2 regions of the Streptomyces sp. T12 genome follow, and region 2 is predicted to be linked to the other one. Evidence: predicted binding sites of a transcription regulator. Region 2 holds the regulator's gene; the other holds the start of a gene.
What was found. Region 2 encodes HspR, which represses chaperone genes until heat shock. Its sites were predicted from a motif close to TTGAGNNNNNNNNNCTCAA; they were not measured.
Positions count from the first base shown of each region.

Region 1: lon (endopeptidase La) is a predicted target of HspR. The motif match lies at 3,142-3,160, and genes of this name have one in related genera.

Region 1 covers NZ_CP117866.1:7,217,606-7,225,557, forward strand. Annotated here, with positions in the region: gene PBV52_RS32685 (response regulator transcription factor) at 1-335, opposite strand, end outside; gene PBV52_RS32690 (spermidine synthase) at 468-1,145, opposite strand; partial or broken gene PBV52_RS32695 (rhomboid-like protein) at 1,367-2,239, shown strand; gene PBV52_RS32700 (GNAT family N-acetyltransferase) at 2,219-3,013, opposite strand; gene lon (endopeptidase La) at 3,183-5,597, shown strand; gene PBV52_RS32710 (lysozyme) at 5,819-6,649, opposite strand; gene PBV52_RS32715 (MarR family winged helix-turn-helix transcriptional regulator) at 6,925-7,437, shown strand; gene PBV52_RS32720 (HAMP domain-containing sensor histidine kinase) at 7,352-7,952, opposite strand, start outside.
Region 2 covers NZ_CP117866.1:5,820,523-5,828,474, reverse strand. Annotated here, with positions in the region: gene PBV52_RS26235 (PA14 domain-containing protein) at 20-1,762, shown strand; gene PBV52_RS26230 (hypothetical protein) at 1,793-2,329, shown strand; gene PBV52_RS26225 (PA14 domain-containing protein) at 2,435-4,477, shown strand; gene PBV52_RS26220 (heat shock protein transcriptional repressor HspR) at 4,573-5,019, opposite strand; gene dnaJ (molecular chaperone DnaJ) at 5,025-6,206, opposite strand; gene grpE (nucleotide exchange factor GrpE) at 6,240-6,890, opposite strand; gene dnaK (molecular chaperone DnaK) at 6,887-7,952, opposite strand, start outside.

The DNA.
Region 1 (7,952 bases), 1.4 Mb from region 2:
GCGCCGACGCCGAGCCCGACCAGCATGTCGGTCTCGTCGTCGCGCGCGGTCAGCATCATCACCGGTACCGGCCGCTGGGCCTGCACCCGGCGGCATACCTCCAGGCCGTCGAAGCCCGGCAGCATGATGTCGAGGATCAGCAGGTCGGGCTGCCAGGCCTCGGCCGTGTCGACGGCCGCCGGACCGTCGCCCGCGGTCTGCACGAGGAAACCCTCGGCACGCAGGCGGGCCGCGATGGCGTCCACGATGGTCGGATCGTCCTCGACCACGAGGACCCGGCGCTGAGCGCCGGGAGTCGCCGCCGTGCCGTTGTGGGAGGTGTGTGTCTGCTCCATCGCCCGCCCCAAAGTTGCTTTCCGGAATCCGTGGGGTGATCCCGCTACCTGGCTATGCCTGCGCATGCTTGCGATTGACGCTTGAATGATCCGCGTCAGAGAAGCAGAGTACGGGGAGTCACCGTGCCACGGCTATCCAGGTCGGACGGCGAGGTGCACGACGTCCGGAACGCCCCGGGCAACGGGGATCTCTTCGGTACGCACCTGTTGGAATCCGGCATTACGCAAGGTTTCTTCGAATTCCGGAGAGGGTTGGGCGGACCATACGGCCAGCACCCCACCCGGCCTCAACGCCCCTGCGCAGGCCGCCAGTCCGGCCGGTGAGTACAGGCTGTCGTTGCCCTCGGTGACGGTCCAGCCAGGGCCGTTGTCGATGTCGAGACACAGTGCGTCATACGTGTCGTAAGTCTCAGTTACGTGCGCCACCAGATCCGTTTCCAGAATCTCGGTGCGCGGATCGGCGAGGGCACGGGCGGAGAAGTCGGACAACGGCCCGTCGAGATGCCAGCCGATAATCGCGGGCTCGCGCTCGACGACGGTGATCCGTCTCGGGCGCGGATCGGCGGCGGCGTGTGCGAGCGAGAACCCGACGCCGAGCCCGCCGATCAGCACCTCCGGGTCCGGCCGTCCGGCCAGCGCGCCGAGCGCCGCGTCGACCAGCAGCCGCTCCGAGTGCCCGTCGGAGGTGTCCATCAAAAAGCAGCCGTTCGCGATGATCTGGAGCAGTTCGCCGTGCCGCCGCAGCACGATCTCGCCGTACGGGCCCTCGCGACGGTCCAGTACTTCGGGGATGTCGTACGAAGTGGGCATCCGGCCATCCTCGCAGCTGAGAGCGGGACGGCCGAGGGAATTACGTCAGAGAGCGAGCGCGTGCCCGTACGGGCACGGCCTCACGACTGGCGGGGGAGATTCTTGGGAAGACGCGAGAGCTTCTTGAGAGGTTGCTGAGAATCTGCTGTCGTGTGGCGCTGATCACAGACATGAGGTGGGGGCCGGTCCGAGGGTGAGGTAAACGGAAGGAGCGCCTCACCGTGGAACGGACTGTGACTGCGGGTACGGCGGTCTCGACTTCGAAGCCGGCGTCTTCGAGCGCGGCCGGTCCTTCCGGCGACGCGGGCCTGCCCGAGGTGGCCGGGCTGCTGGACGGGATGCCGCGCCAGCGCGGACCACTGAGCGCCACTCCCGCGCCGACCCCGGCGCCGGTCGTCCCCGAGCCCGCCGCGGTCACCGAGCTCGCCGGGGCCACCCGGGCCGCCGAGGCCAGAGCCCGCGCCTTCCACCCCTGGCGGCTGCTCCCCACCCCCACCGGAACCCCCTTCACCTGCGCTTACGCCGCCGTACTGGCCGTCACCTCACTCATCGCCACCTACGCCGACCCCGCCCTCGTCCACGCCCTGCACCAGGGCTCCAGCACCGATGTGGCGCATCTCGTGCGGACACCCGCGATGGTGCTGATCGCCAGCGCGCTGTGGATCGCGGGCGGGATCATGGCGCCGTACACGCTCGGCCTCCTGCTCGTGCTCACCGCGCTGGAGCGGCGGATCGGCGGTGCTCGCACGGCCGTCGTCTTCCTTGCCGGGCACGTCCTTGCGACCCTCGCGACCGAGGTCCCGGTCGGGCTGGCGGTGCTGGTCGGACACCTCCCGGACAGTTCGCTGCACCGCCTCGACTACGGCATCAGCTTCGGCGTCGCCACGAGCGTCGGCGCGCTGGCCGGGCTGCTGCGGCCGTGGCTGCGGTGGCCGGTTCTGGTGCTGTTCGGCGGGATGTTGGTCCAGGACCTGCTGAATCTCACGGACCCGCTGACCAATTGGGGGCATCTGATCTCCCTGGTCATCGGGATCGCGCTGTGGCCGGTGGTGCGCCGCTGGTACGCCTCGGATTCAGTCGGCCACGGGCGACCACACGTAGGGCGTGGTCGTCGTCACCGCAGCGAAGCCCAGCCGCCGCAGGATCGGCGCGCTGTCGTCGGAGGCGTCCACATGCAGGTAGCCGACCCCGCGGGCGACGGCGAGCGCGGCGCGGGTGGCGACCAGGGCACGGTAGATGCCGCGGCCGCGCCACTCGGCCAGCGTTGACCCGCCCCACAGGCTCGCGAACCCGGTCCCCTCGCGGAACACCAGCCACGCCGCGGACACGACCTCGCCGTCCGCCTCGGCGACGTACACGGCGATCTGGTCCGGGGCGGACGCGACCCGGCCGATGAGATCGTCGGCGAGCCAGCTCCAGTCCTGGCCCCACACGACCGACTCCATCACGGCGATGCGGCGCATGTCCGCGTCCGCGGTGACCCGCCGCAGCGTCACCCCCTCCGGCAGGACGGGCTGTCGTACGGCCATGTCGGCGGCCCGTCCCACCAGCACCGTCTCCTGCTCCTCGGGCACGAAGCCCGCCGCGCGCAGGCGGTCGGTGAGGTCGGCCGGGTCGTCGTGGGACCGGGTCTTCCACTCCACCGCCTCATCGCGCGCCGCGAAGTAGTCGCGCTGCCGGGCGATGAGCCCGTCGAGTTCGGCGCCGCGTACGCCGAGCGAGCGCGGGCCGCTGACGAGGCCCCGGAATCCGCCGACGATCCGCAGCAGGGGGCCGTCCTGTTCGTACGTCACACCGGCGGGCGGGGTCGGGGGCGCGCCGCGCATCTGGTCGTCGTAGGCCGCGAGAAGGAACTCTGTGTCTGTCACGGGGAGACGGTGGGGGAAGAACCGGCCCTCGGCAACCGTTTATTCACAAAAGCCGAGGTCGCAGGGTGTGGCGCAGTTGATCGCTCACAGCGAACGAAGGCCTGGGAACATTCAAGCCCCTCCATGCATTGAGTCGGCATAACTCAACTTGACTGCCGAAGGGGAGATCATGGCTTCGACGTCCACACCGCTCACCCTGCCTGTGCTGCCGCTCGACGACGAGGTCGTGCTGCCCGGAATGGTCGTCCCGCTGGACCTGAACGACGCCGATGTACGCGCCGCGGTGGAGGCCGCGCAGGCAGCCGCCCGGTCCGAGCCGGGAAAGCCACGGGTGCTGCTGGTGCCACGCATCGACGGGACGTACGCGAGCACCGGTGTGCTCGGCACCGTCGAGCAGGTCGGCCGGCTGGCCGACGGTGACCCGGGTGCCCTGATCCGCGGTCGCGGCCGCGTGCAGATCGGCGCCGGGACGACCGGACCGGGTGCGGCACTGTGGGTCGAGGGGACACGGGTCGACGAGAGCGTGCCCGAGCCGCTGCCCGGACAGGTCACCGAACTGGTCAAGGAATACAAGGCACTCGCCACCGCCTGGCTGCGCAAGCGCGGCGCCTGGCAGGTCGTCGACCGCGTCCAGGCCATCGACGACGTCTCGGCGCTCGCCGACAACTCCGGTTACTCGCCCTTCCTGTCCACCGAACAGAAGGTGGAGCTCCTGGAGACCGCCGACCCGGTCGTCCGCCTCAAGCTCGCCACCCAGCACCTTCGCGACCACCTCGCCGAGCAGGACGTCGCCGAGACCATCGCCAAGGACGTCCAGGAGGGCGTCGACAAGCAGCAGCGCGAGTTCCTGCTGCGCCGTCAGCTGGAGGCCGTCCGCAAGGAACTGCGCGAGCTGAACGGCGAGCAGGACGGCGAGGAGTCCGACGACTACCGCGCCCGCGTCGAGGCCGCCGACCTGCCGGAGAAGGTCCGCGAGGCGGCCTTGAAGGAGGTCGACAAGCTGGAGCGGTCCAGCGACCAGTCCCCGGAGGGCTCCTGGATCCGCACCTGGCTGGACACCGTCCTCGAACTCCCCTGGAACGAGCGGACCGAGGACGCCTACGACATCCAGGGCGCGAAGGGTGTGCTGGACGCCGAGCACGCCGGTCTGCAGGACGTGAAGGAGCGGATCACCGAGTACCTGGCGGTGCGCAAGCGCCGTACCGACCGCGGCCTCGGTGTCGTCGGCGGCCGGCGCGGCGGTGCCGTGCTGGCCCTGGTCGGCCCGCCCGGCGTCGGCAAGACGTCGCTCGGCGAGTCCGTCGCCCACGCCATGGGCCGCAAGTTCGTCCGGGTCGCCCTCGGCGGCGTCCGCGACGAGGCCGAGATCCGCGGCCACCGCCGTACGTACGTGGGCGCGCTGCCCGGCCGGATCGTGCGCGCGATCAAGGAGGCCGGTTCGATGAACCCGGTGGTCCTCCTCGACGAGATCGACAAGGTGGGCTCGGACTTCCGCGGCGACCCGGCGGCGGCGCTGCTGGAGGTCCTGGACCCGGCCCAGAACCACACCTTCCGCGACCACTACCTGGAGGTGGAGCTGGACCTGTCGGACGTGGTCTTCCTCGCCACCGCCAACGTCCTGGAGGCCATCCCCGAGGCCCTGCTCGACCGGATGGAGCTGGTCCGCCTCGACGGCTACACCGAGGACGAGAAGATCGTCATCGCCCGCGACCACCTGCTCCCGCGCCAACTGGAGCGGGCGGGCCTCGTGAAGGACGAGGTCGCCATCGACGAGGGCGCGCTGCGCAAGCTCGCCGGCGAGTACACGCGCGAGGCGGGCGTCCGCACCCTGGAGCGCTCGATCGCGCGGCTGCTCCGCAAGGTCGCGGCCCAGCACGAACTGGGCGAGCGGAAGCTGCCGTTCACGGTCGGCGAGGGTGACCTGCGCGGCCTGATCGGCCGGCCGCACCACGTGCCCGAGTCCGCCCAGGACCCGGCGGAGCGCCGTACGGCCGTGCCGGGCGTGGCGACGGGCCTGGCGGTGACGGGCGCGGGCGGTGACGTGCTGTTCGTCGAGGCGTCGCTGGCCGACCCGGAGACGGGCGCGGCAGGCCTGACGCTGACGGGCCAACTGGGTGACGTCATGAAGGAGTCGGCACAGATCGCCCTGTCCTTCCTCCGCAGCCACGGCGCCGAACTGGAGCTCCCGGTCGCCGACCTGAAGGACCGGGGCGTGCACATCCACTTCCCGGCGGGCGCGGTGCCCAAGGACGGCCCGAGCGCGGGCATCACGATGACGACGGCGCTGGCGTCACTCCTGTCCGGCCGTCCGCTGCGCACGGACGTGGCGATGACGGGCGAGGTCTCCCTGACGGGCCGTGTCCTGCCCATCGGCGGCGTGAAGCAGAAGCTGCTGGCGGCCCAGCGGGCGGGCGTCACGACCGTGATCATCCCCAAGCGCAACGAGTCCGACCTGGACGACGTCCCCGCCGAGGTGCTGGACAAGCTCGACGTCCACGCCGTGACGGACGTCCGCCAGGTCCTGGAGCTGGCCCTGTCGCCGGCCGTCAGCGGCGTGGCGCCGGAGGTTCCGGTCGCGGCGTGACGGACGCGACCGGACAAGGAGGCCCGGGCTCTCGTGAGGGAGGCCCGGGCCTTCGGCGTACTGCGCGGCCTCGTACGGCTGGTGGGTGAGTATTCGAACTGTCAGTGATCGCGATTGTTCGAACGTACGGCCGCAACGACAGCACCCCCCCACCCCAGGATCTGGGGCCTCACATCGGCAACGGTGCGAGTAAACGCCTGGTGTGGTAGCCCATGGGGGATTTACCCGTTGGCGAGTGCTACGACCCTGTCGAGAGCACCGTTGAACTTATTGTGGTCTCCGACCGTCGGTCCCGATGACGTGTACTGCCAGGCCGTGTAGTAATCCCAGCCCGCAGGCAGTTCGCCCACCGTCGTCGCGTACCGGGCGATCCACAGCGGGTTGGCCGAGGCGAAGCCGCTGTGGTTGCCGGTGCACTGTTTCCACCAACTGGTGGCCGTGTAGATGACGGCGTCCCGCCCGGTCCGTGCCCTGTACTGGTTCAGGAAGTCGCGGATCCAGGTGACCATCCCGCTCGCTGTCTTGCCGTAGCAGGCGTCGCCGTACGGATTCCACTCGATGTCGAGGACGCCGGGCAGGGTCTTGCCGTCGCGGGACCAGCCGCCGCCGTGGTCGACGAAGTAGTTGGCCTGGGTTGCTCCATTGGTGGTGTCCGGGGTGGCGAAGTGGTAGGCGCCGCGGATCATGCCGATGTTGTAGGAGCCGCCGTACTGCTGGGTGAAGTAGGGGTTGGTGTAGTACGTCCCCTCGCTTGCCTTGGTGTAGGCCCACTTGACCCCGCTGTTCCACAGGGTCGACCAGTCGACGTTGCCCTGGTGGCTGGAGACGTCCACGCCTTCCGTCTGTGCGGCCAGGGTGTCGGCGGGGCTGCCGTGCACGCCGTCGTGGGCCGCGACGCCCATGCCCATGTGGGCGGAGCCGCGCGGCGGGGTGTCGTCGGCGGATGCGGGCGAGGGCTGGACGGCGAGGAGGAGGGAGACGGCGGCGGCGAGCAGGAGCCGGGTGCGGTGGGGGCGCCGGGGGCGGAGCGGTTCGGGTCTGTGCACGGGCATAGCGTGCCTCCGAAGGCTCGGTGATGCTCGGTGGGGAAACGGGCTGGGGGTGTGACTGCGGTTGGGTGACTGCAGTGGGGTGGCTTCGGTTCGGCATGCAGTGGCGTGTGCATGCCAGTCAAGGGCTGGTGGAGAAGCTATGCACGGAGAAGGGCAGGTGGAAGGGGGTCCGGAGGCTGCCGTTGGTCTAAGCCTGCGAAATACTGGCGGAGCTGCGGCGATTACGGCGTTCGGCGGAAACTTTCAGGAACGGGAAAACCGAGGCAGGGGCTGACGTGCACGAAGACGGAAACGGCGACGGACGCCGAGTCGGATCCGGGGGTGCCCCCTCTGGAGGAGTGTCCGGAACCGGTGTGGACCAGCCTGAGTTCCTGGACCTGGAGCGCGAGTTGACGGTGCTTTTCCGGCGCGCCCGGGCCAAGCAGGGCGAGATGGCCCGCGAGGTCCACCCGGAACTGGAGTCGGCGGCGTACGGGCTCCTGGTCCGTCTCGACGAGTACGGCCGGCAGCGCGCCACCGACCTCGCCGCCTATATCGGCGTCGGCAAGGCCACCATGTCGCGTCAGCTGCGTGCGCTGGAGGACCTGGGGCTGGTGGCGCGCGAGCCGGATCCTGCCGACGGGCGGGCGTGGCTGGTTCACCTCACTGAGGAGGGGCGCAGCCGGGTCGGCAGGGTGCGGGAGGCGCGACGGGCGCGGTACGTCAGTCAGTTCGCGCAGTGGGACAGGGGCGAGGTCGCGGAACTGGCGCGGCTGCTGCACCAGTTGAACCTGGGGATGGAGAAGTAGGAGGCAGCCGCAGGGTCGCCTCCGCACCCCCGTCGGGATGGTTGCGGAAGGTCAGGCGGGCGCCGAGCAGCCGGGCCTGGCCGGAGGCGATGGTCAGGCCCAGGCCCAGGCCCGTTCCCGCGGACTCGCAGCCGGTGCGGAACCGCTGAGGGCCGGAGGCGGTGAGGACGGCAAGCAGGTCGGGCGGGAAGCCGGGGCCGTGGTCGCGGATGCGGACGAGCGGCCCGGCGCCGTCCCCGTCAGTCTCGGCGTTTGTCTCGGCGTCCACCTCGACCGTCACCTGCGGCGTGCCGTGCCGCAGGGCGTTGGTGACCAGGTTGGTGAGGATCCGCTCCACGCGCCGAGGATCGGTCTCCGCGAGCGTGTCCGTGACGATCCGCACCTCCACCCGGCCTTCTGCCCCGTCGAGCCCCGTGACCGCACGGCGGGCCATCGCGCTGACCTGGCGGGGCTCGGTCTCCACCGACACCGCGTGGGCGTCGAGGCGGGCGACCTCCAAAACGTCCTCGACCAGC
Region 2 (7,952 bases):
CACCCGACCAGAGGATCGAATGAACCCAGCCAGACGTACGACCGCCGCTGCTGCCACGACGGTCGTGCTCGCCACCGCGGGCACCCTGCTCGCGACGGTCCCCGCGTCCGCCGCCGTGACCTGCGCCTCACCCGTCTTCAAGCGGCAGTTCTTCGCGAATACGACCCTTTCCGGCACCGCGAAGAAAACGGACTGCGACAGCGCCATCGACCAGAGCTGGAGCGGGGCTCCCGTCACCGGTCTGCCGAAGGACAACTTCTCCGTCCGCTGGACCGTGACGCGGGACTTCGGCTCCGGCGGCCCCTTCTCCTTCGCGGCCTCGGCCCAGGACGGCATCCGCGTCTACCTCGACGGCATCCGCAAGATCGACCTGTGGAAGAACGTCTCCTCCACGGTGTCCAAGACGGTCAACGTCACGATCCCGTCCGGCCAGCACACCCTGCGCGTCGACTTCGCCAACTGGACCGGCACGGCCAACGTCAGGTTCGGCTACACGCCCCGCACCACGGCGTCCGTCGACACGGTCAAGCCCCTTGCCCCGACCGGCACTTCGGTGGCGTACGACCAGGCGACCGGCAAGGCCAAGCTGACCTGGGCGAAGAACAAGGAGATGGACCTCGCGGGATACCGCGTCTACCGCCGCCTCAAGGGCGCCGCCTTCCCCGGCACGCCCCTCGCGACGACCGCCTCCACCACCTATACCGACAGCACCCTGCCGGTGACCGGCGCGACGTACTACTACGAGATCCGCGCCCACGACAAGGCCGGCAACGAGTCGGCCGGTACGGCGGACCAGGCCGTCACCACCGTCGACCGGGTCGCGCCCGGCGTGCCCACCATCACGAGCGCGACGGGCGAGGTGACCCCGACCGGGGGTACCGGCGGGCTGCTGGTCGGCTGGGACAAGGTCGCGGACGCGGCGACGTACCGCGTCTTCCGGGCGGCGAGCGAGAACGGCACGTACACCGAGGTCGCGAGCACGGACCAGCTCTCCTACCTGGACACCTCGGCCGTCGAGAGCACCGTGTACTACTACCGGGTGTCGGCCGTCGACGCGGCGGGCAACGAGTCCGCCCGGACCGAGCCCCAGCGGGGCAGGATCTGGGACAACGATCCGCCGCCGCTCGTCACCGGCCTGAGCGTCACCCCGACCGAGTACGGCTTCCAGCTGGACTGGGACAAGAGCCCGGCCCAGGACTTGCGGCACTACACGATCCACTGGGGCGAGCTGTGGGGCGATGAGGGCGAACAGGTCTGCGCCGCAAGCCTGGTGGACTACGTCTCCCCCGACGAGACCTCCTACGCGTACACCACGCTCCCGGACGGCGACGAGGTCTGCTTCTTCGTCGACGCCGTGGACGACGAGGGGAACTCCGCCAACAAGTGGAGCGACGATCCGGTCGAGGCCGTGCGGGTCACCGAGCTCGACATGACGCCGAGCGTGGCGACGCCCGAGGGCTCACCGCTGCGCCTGACGGCCACGGGCGCGGAGGGCGACGAGGGCAACCAGCTTGAGTGGTCCGGGCTCGGCGCGGGCGAGGAGGAGTCCGCCGACCCCGCGGAGAGCTTCCGCGTCTACCGGTGGAACCCGGCCTCCTCGACGTACGAGAAGATCGCCGAACTCCCGGCCGCCGCGTTCACGTACTTCGACACCGGCGCGCGGCGTGGCACCACGTCCTACTACTGGGTGACCGGTGTGCAGGCCGACGGCACCGAGTCCGTGCCCGCGGGCGACTGGACGGTCACCGCACCCGCCGCCTGACCCGGCCGGCGGCCTGCGAGGATCATCCGCATGACCGTCACCGAAACCCCTGTCGAGGACAGCCTGTTCGGCCCGCTGACCGTCCGCCTGGACACCGAGCGCGGCGAAGTCGTCGTCGAGGGCGAGGCGATCCCGCTGATCGTGCTGAGCCGTGCCGCCGGTACCGAGACCGACGACCACATCCCCGTCGGTACCCGGGACGGCGGCCGGCTCACCCTCACCGTCGCCGGCGAGGAAGCCTCCGTGTACCCCGCCAAGGGCCGGCTGACCCGGCGTTCGTTCCGGGTCGACGTCCGGCATGCGGGCCACGTCTGGCGGCTGGTGCCCGACTCGTTGCCGGGGAGCCGATTCCTGCGGGACGGGCGCCGATTGGGGGACTTCTTCTCCGAGGGCGACGGGGAAGTGACCGCCGAATGGCGTCCGGAAACCGGGCCGGACATCGAGCCGGGCATCGAGCCGGACTCCACGGACGCCGCCCTGGGCTACGCCCTCGCCGCGGCGTTCGGCACGGGCGCACAGCCGATGTGGATGCTGGTCGGCGATGCGATCGGTGACCTGATTCCCTGACACCGGTACAGCCGACGACATGGGCCGTACAACCAATCGGCGTTCCGGCCGGTCTGTTCGGCGACGGTTGATCACCGCCGTCGCCGAACAGGACTGAAGGACCGCATGAACCCAGCCAGACGCACGACCGCGGCCACCGCGACCGCCCTCGTGCTCGCCACCGCGGGCGGCCTGCTCACGGCCCTCGCGACCCCCGCCTCAGCCGCCGTGACCTGTACCTCGCCGGTCTTCAAACGCCAGTTCTTCGCGAACACCACCTTCTCCGGTACGCCGAAGAAGACCGACTGCGACAGCGTCATCGACCAGAACTGGGGGACGGGCGCCCCGGCATCCGGTCTCCCCGGCAACTATTTCGGCGTCCGCTGGACCGTCGCCCGCGACTTCGGCTCCGGCGGCCCCTTCACCTTCACCGCCTCCGGTCTGGACGGCATCCGCGTCTACCTCGACGGCGTCCGCAAGATCGACCTGTGGAAGAACACCTCCACCACGGTCTCCAAGACGCTCAACCTCACCATCCCGCAGGGCAAGCACACCCTGCGCGTCGACTACGTCAACTGGACCGGCACGGCCAACGTCAAGTTCGCCTACACGCCGCGCACTTCGGCGACCTACGACAAGGTGGCGCCGCTGGCGCCGACCGGGGCCACCTGGAAGTACGTCTCAGGCACCACCGGCAACACGGCTGCCCTCAGCTGGGCGGCCAACAAGGAGATGGACCTCGCGGGTTACCGCGTCCACCGGGCGCCGGCGGGCACCGGCACCTGGACCCGCGTCGGTACGACCACCAGCCGCACCTTCTCCGACACGCCGCCGTCGACCGGGCAGTCGTACGTCTACCAGATCCGCGCCTACGACAAGGCGGGCAACGAGTCGGCGGGCACCGCCGCCCTGGGCCCGGTGCCCACGCCCGACTTCACCGCGCCGGCCGCGCCGGTGCTGACGGTCACGAGCACCGCGGACGCCAACAACCTGTCCTGGACGGCCCCCGCGGACGCCGTCGCCTTCTCCGTCTTCAGCAAGAAGAGCTCGGAGACCGCCTGGACCGAGCACCCCGAGACCACCGAGACGAACTGGTCCGACACCTCGGCGCTGTACGGCGTGTCGTACGACTACAAGGTCCTCGCCTACGACGCGGCCTGGAACCAGACCTACTCCACCGTCGTGAGCGGTGTCCCGACCATCGCCCCGCCGCAGAAGGTCACCGCCACCACCCCGTCGTACGGCGCGGTGATCAGCTGGAGCGAGCCCGCGGACAACGACACCGAGACCTACGCGGTCCTGCGCTCGCCCGCCCCGGCCGACGGCACCCGCACCTGGACGGGCGTCAACTGCCGCGACCGCGCCACGAGCACCGACGCCGCCGGCAACACGGTCCGCAGCTGCACCGACTACGACGGCGAGCAGGGCGCCACCTACGCCTACGTGGTGAAACGGAAGGACATCCACGGCCGCTGGTCCGTCGCCTCCCAGGAGATCCTCGTCACCCGCCCGGGCGACGAGATCGCCCCGCCGGCCGTGACCAACCTGACCGCGCAGGCCCTGGAGTACGGCGTCAAGCTCGACTGGGACCCGAGCCCGGTGGAGGACCTGGCCGAGTACCGGATCTACGAGCAGTCGCATCCGTCCCAGCACCCCGACTACATCGGCACGGTGGACGCCACCAAGTCGGAGACGCTGCTGCGCATGCCGGCGGACGGCGAGGAGAAGTACTACGTCGTCGTCGCCGTGGACCGCTACGGCAATGTCGCGGAGTTCATCGGCGACCCCGAGGGCGACGGGACCTACTGGAGCGACCCGGTCTCCACGGTCTCCGTCACCGAGCTCGACCTCCGCCCGACGACCGCCGCCCCCGCGGCCACGGCGTGCGATCTGGGCTCTTTCGTCGACCAGTCGGGCCACGTCCAGGTGGACCCGTACTGCTACGGCACGTCCTTCACCGAGGCCGACGGCTACCACGTCCACCGCTGGGACCGCGCGACGAACACCTGGGTCCGTCTGACTCAGACGCCCGCGACGACCCCGTACTGGACCGACACCACCGCGCCGGCCGGGACCACCGTCTACTACCTGGCCTCCTTCACCAAGGAGGACGGCACTCAGGCGTACACGGACGTGGCCACCGCCGTCACCCTGCCCAGCGGCAGCTGAGTCGAGGCAACCCGCAGGCCGCCGATGCCTGACGGCATGCCGAGGGGCCCGGAGGTTCACGCCGAACCTCCGGGCCCCTTCGCCTGAGTGCCTGCCTAGTCCTTGGACTTCTTCGGCCGCCACACCACCAGCGCGCTGGTCTGCTGGACCTCCTGGTACGGCACCAGATCCCGGCGGTACGACGCGTGCACCGCCGCCTCGCGCTGCTGCATCGCCGCCGCGGCCCCTTCGACGGCGGCCTGAAGCTCGGCCACTCGGGACTGCAGCGCGGCGACCTGGTTCTCCAGTTCGATGATGCGCTTGATGCCGGCCAGGTTGATGCCCTCGTCCTGCGACAACTGCTGGACCGTGCGCAGCAGTTCGATGTCGCGGGCCGAGTAGCGGCGGCCCCGGCCGGCCGTGCGGTCCGGAGACACCAGGCCCAGACGGTCGTACTGGCGCAGCGTCTGCGGGTGCAGGCCGGAGAGCTGGGCCGCCACCGAGATGACGTAGACCGGGGTCTCCTCGGTCAGTTCATACGGGTTGCGTCGACGACCGTCCATCTGACTCATGCTCCCTTCGCGGCCTGGAACAGCTCCGCCCGCGGGTCCTCGCCCGCGGTCGCCTCGCGATACGCCTCGAGTGCGTCACGAGCCTTCCCCGTCAGGTCCGTCGGAACACTCACCTCGACGGTGACCAGGAGGTCGCCGCGGGTGCCGTCCTTGCGGACCGCGCCCTTGCCCCGCGCCCGCATGGTGCGGCCGTTGGGCGTGCCGGGCGGCAGTTTCAGGGTGACCGGCGGTCCGCCCAGGGTGGGGACCCTGACCTCGCCGCCGAGGGCCGCCTCCGTGAAGGTCACGGGGACGGTCACCGTGAGGTTGTCCTCCTTGCGGCCGAACACCGGGTGCGCTTCGACGTGCACGGTCACGTACAGGTCGCCGGCCGGGCCGCCGCGCTCACCGGGTGCGCCCTTGCCGCGCAGGCGGATGCGCTGGCCGTCCGACACCCCGGCCGGGATGCGGACCTGCATGGTCCTGGACGACTTCGCGCGGCCGCTGCCCTTGCACTCCAGGCACGGGTGCTCGGCCATCAGACCGCGCCCCTTGCAGTCCGGGCAGGGGTCGGTGAGGGAGAAGCCGCCACCGGAACCCCGGGCCACCTGGCCGGTGCCGACGCAGGTCGGGCACACCCTCGGCGTGCCGTTCTTGTCGCCGGTGCCCGCGCACGCCTTGCACGGCGACTGCGAGGACATGCGCAGCGGGACCGTCGCGCCCTCGATCGCCTCGGTGAAGCTGAGGCTGACCTCGGTGTCGATGTCCTGGCCGCGCCGGGGCTGGGTCCGGGTCGTGCCCGTACCGCCGCGATTGAACAGGCCCCCGAAGACGTCACCGAGTCCGCCGCCGAAGCCGCCGGCTCCCCCTTGGCCGCCCTGGGCGCCGCCTCCGAAGAGGTCGCCCAGGTCGAAGTTGAAGGAGCCGCCCGCGCCGCCCGGCCCCGGACGGAAGCCGCCGTTGCCGAAGAGGGCGCGTGCCTCGTCGTACTCCTTGCGCTTCTTGGGGTCACCGAGGACGTCGTTCGCCTCGGAGATCTCCTTGAAGCGCTCCTCCGCCTTGGCGTTGCCCTTGTTGGCGTCCGGGTGGTACTCGCGAGCGAGTTTGCGATACGCCTTCTTGATCTCGGCCTCGGTGGCGTCCTTGGGGACGCCGAGGACCTTGTAGAAGTCCTTCTCGATGAAGTCCTTGGTGCTCATCCTCGACGCCCCTCCTCTCTCCTCGGTTCAACGTCAGCCCTCGTCCGGGCCACCGCTCTCCTTGTCGTCGGCCGCCTCGGTCGCCTCGTCGGCCTTGACCGTCTGCGCGCCCGGCTGGGGCTCGGCGACGGCCACCCGCGCGGGGCGGATGGTGCGCTCGCCGATGCGATACCCGGGCTGCAGGATCGCCACGCAGGTCGTCTCGGTGACGTCCGGCGCGTATGAGTGCATCAGGGCCTCGTGGATCGTCGGGTCGAAGGGCTCGCCCTCCTTGCCGAACTGCTGCAGACCCATCTTCGCCGCGACGGTCTCCAGCGACTCCCCGACGGACTTGAATCCGCCGACGAGTTCGCCGTGGTCCCGCGCGCGGCCGATGTCGTCGAGCACGGGCAGGAGCTCGGTCAGGAGGTTCGCGATGGCGATCTCCTTGACCGTGATCCGGTCGCGCTCGACGCGGCGGCGGTAGTTCTGGAACTCGGCCTGGAGCCGCTGGAGGTCCGCGGTGCGCTCTTCGAGCGCCTTGCGCACCTGGTCCAGCTGGGCCGTCAGACCGGTGATCTGCGCTGATGCGTCCCCGGCCGGGGCCGCCCCCTCCTGGGGAGCGGCCGCCGGCTCGGCGTCTTCAGAGGTGGCGCCGGAGGGGACGTCAGGCTTCTCGTCGAAGCCCGGGGTCTCCTCCGTCACGCGGCACCGTCCTTGCGCTCGTCGTCCACGATCTCGGCGTCCACGACGTCGTCGTCAGCGGCCTTGGCACCGGCACCACCCTGGGTGGCGCCCTCCGGACCGCCGGCGGCCTGCGCGCCCTGGGCGTCGGCGTACATGGCCTGGCCGACCTTCTGCGAGACCGCGGCGACCTTCTCGGTGGCCGTGCGGATCTCGGCGGTGTCCTCGCCCTTGAGCGCGGTCTTCAGCTCCTCGACGGCGGCCTCGACCTCGGTCTTGACCTCGCCGGGGACCTTGTCCTCGTTGTCCTTGAGGAACTTCTCCGTCTGGTAGACGAGCTGCTCGCCCTGGTTGCGGGTCTCGGCGGCCTCGCGGCGGCGGTGGTCCTCGTCCGCGTACTGCTCGGCCTCCTGGCGCATGCGGTCGACCTCGTCCTTCGGCAGCGAGGAGCCGCCGGTGACGGTCATCTTCTGCTCCTTGCCCGTGCCCAGGTCCTTGGCGGTCACGTGCATGATGCCGTTGGCGTCGATGTCGAAGGACACCTCGATCTGCGGGACGCCACGCGGCGCCGGCGGCAGACCGGTCAGCTCGAACATCCCGAGCTTCTTGTTGTACGCCGCGATCTCGCGCTCGCCCTGGTAGACCTGGATCTGCACGGACGGCTGGTTGTCCTCGGCCGTGGTGAAGATCTCGGACCGCTTGGTCGGGATCGTGGTGTTGCGCTCGATGAGCTTGGTCATGATGCCGCCCTTGGTCTCGATACCGAGGGACAGCGGGGTCACGTCGAGGAGCAGGACGTCCTTGACCTCACCCTTGAGGACACCGGCCTGGAGCGAGGCGCCGATGGCGACGACCTCGTCCGGGTTCACACCCTTGTTGGCGTCCTTGCCGCCGGTCAGCTCGCGCACGAGCTCGGCGACGGCGGGCATACGGGTGGAGCCACCGACGAGGACGACGTGGTCGATCTCGTTGATGGAGACGCCGGCGTCCTTCATGACGTTGAAGAACGGGGTCTTGCAGCGCTCCAGCAGGTCGGCCGTCAGCTGCTGGAACTGAGCCCGGGTGAGCTTCTCGTCCAGGTGC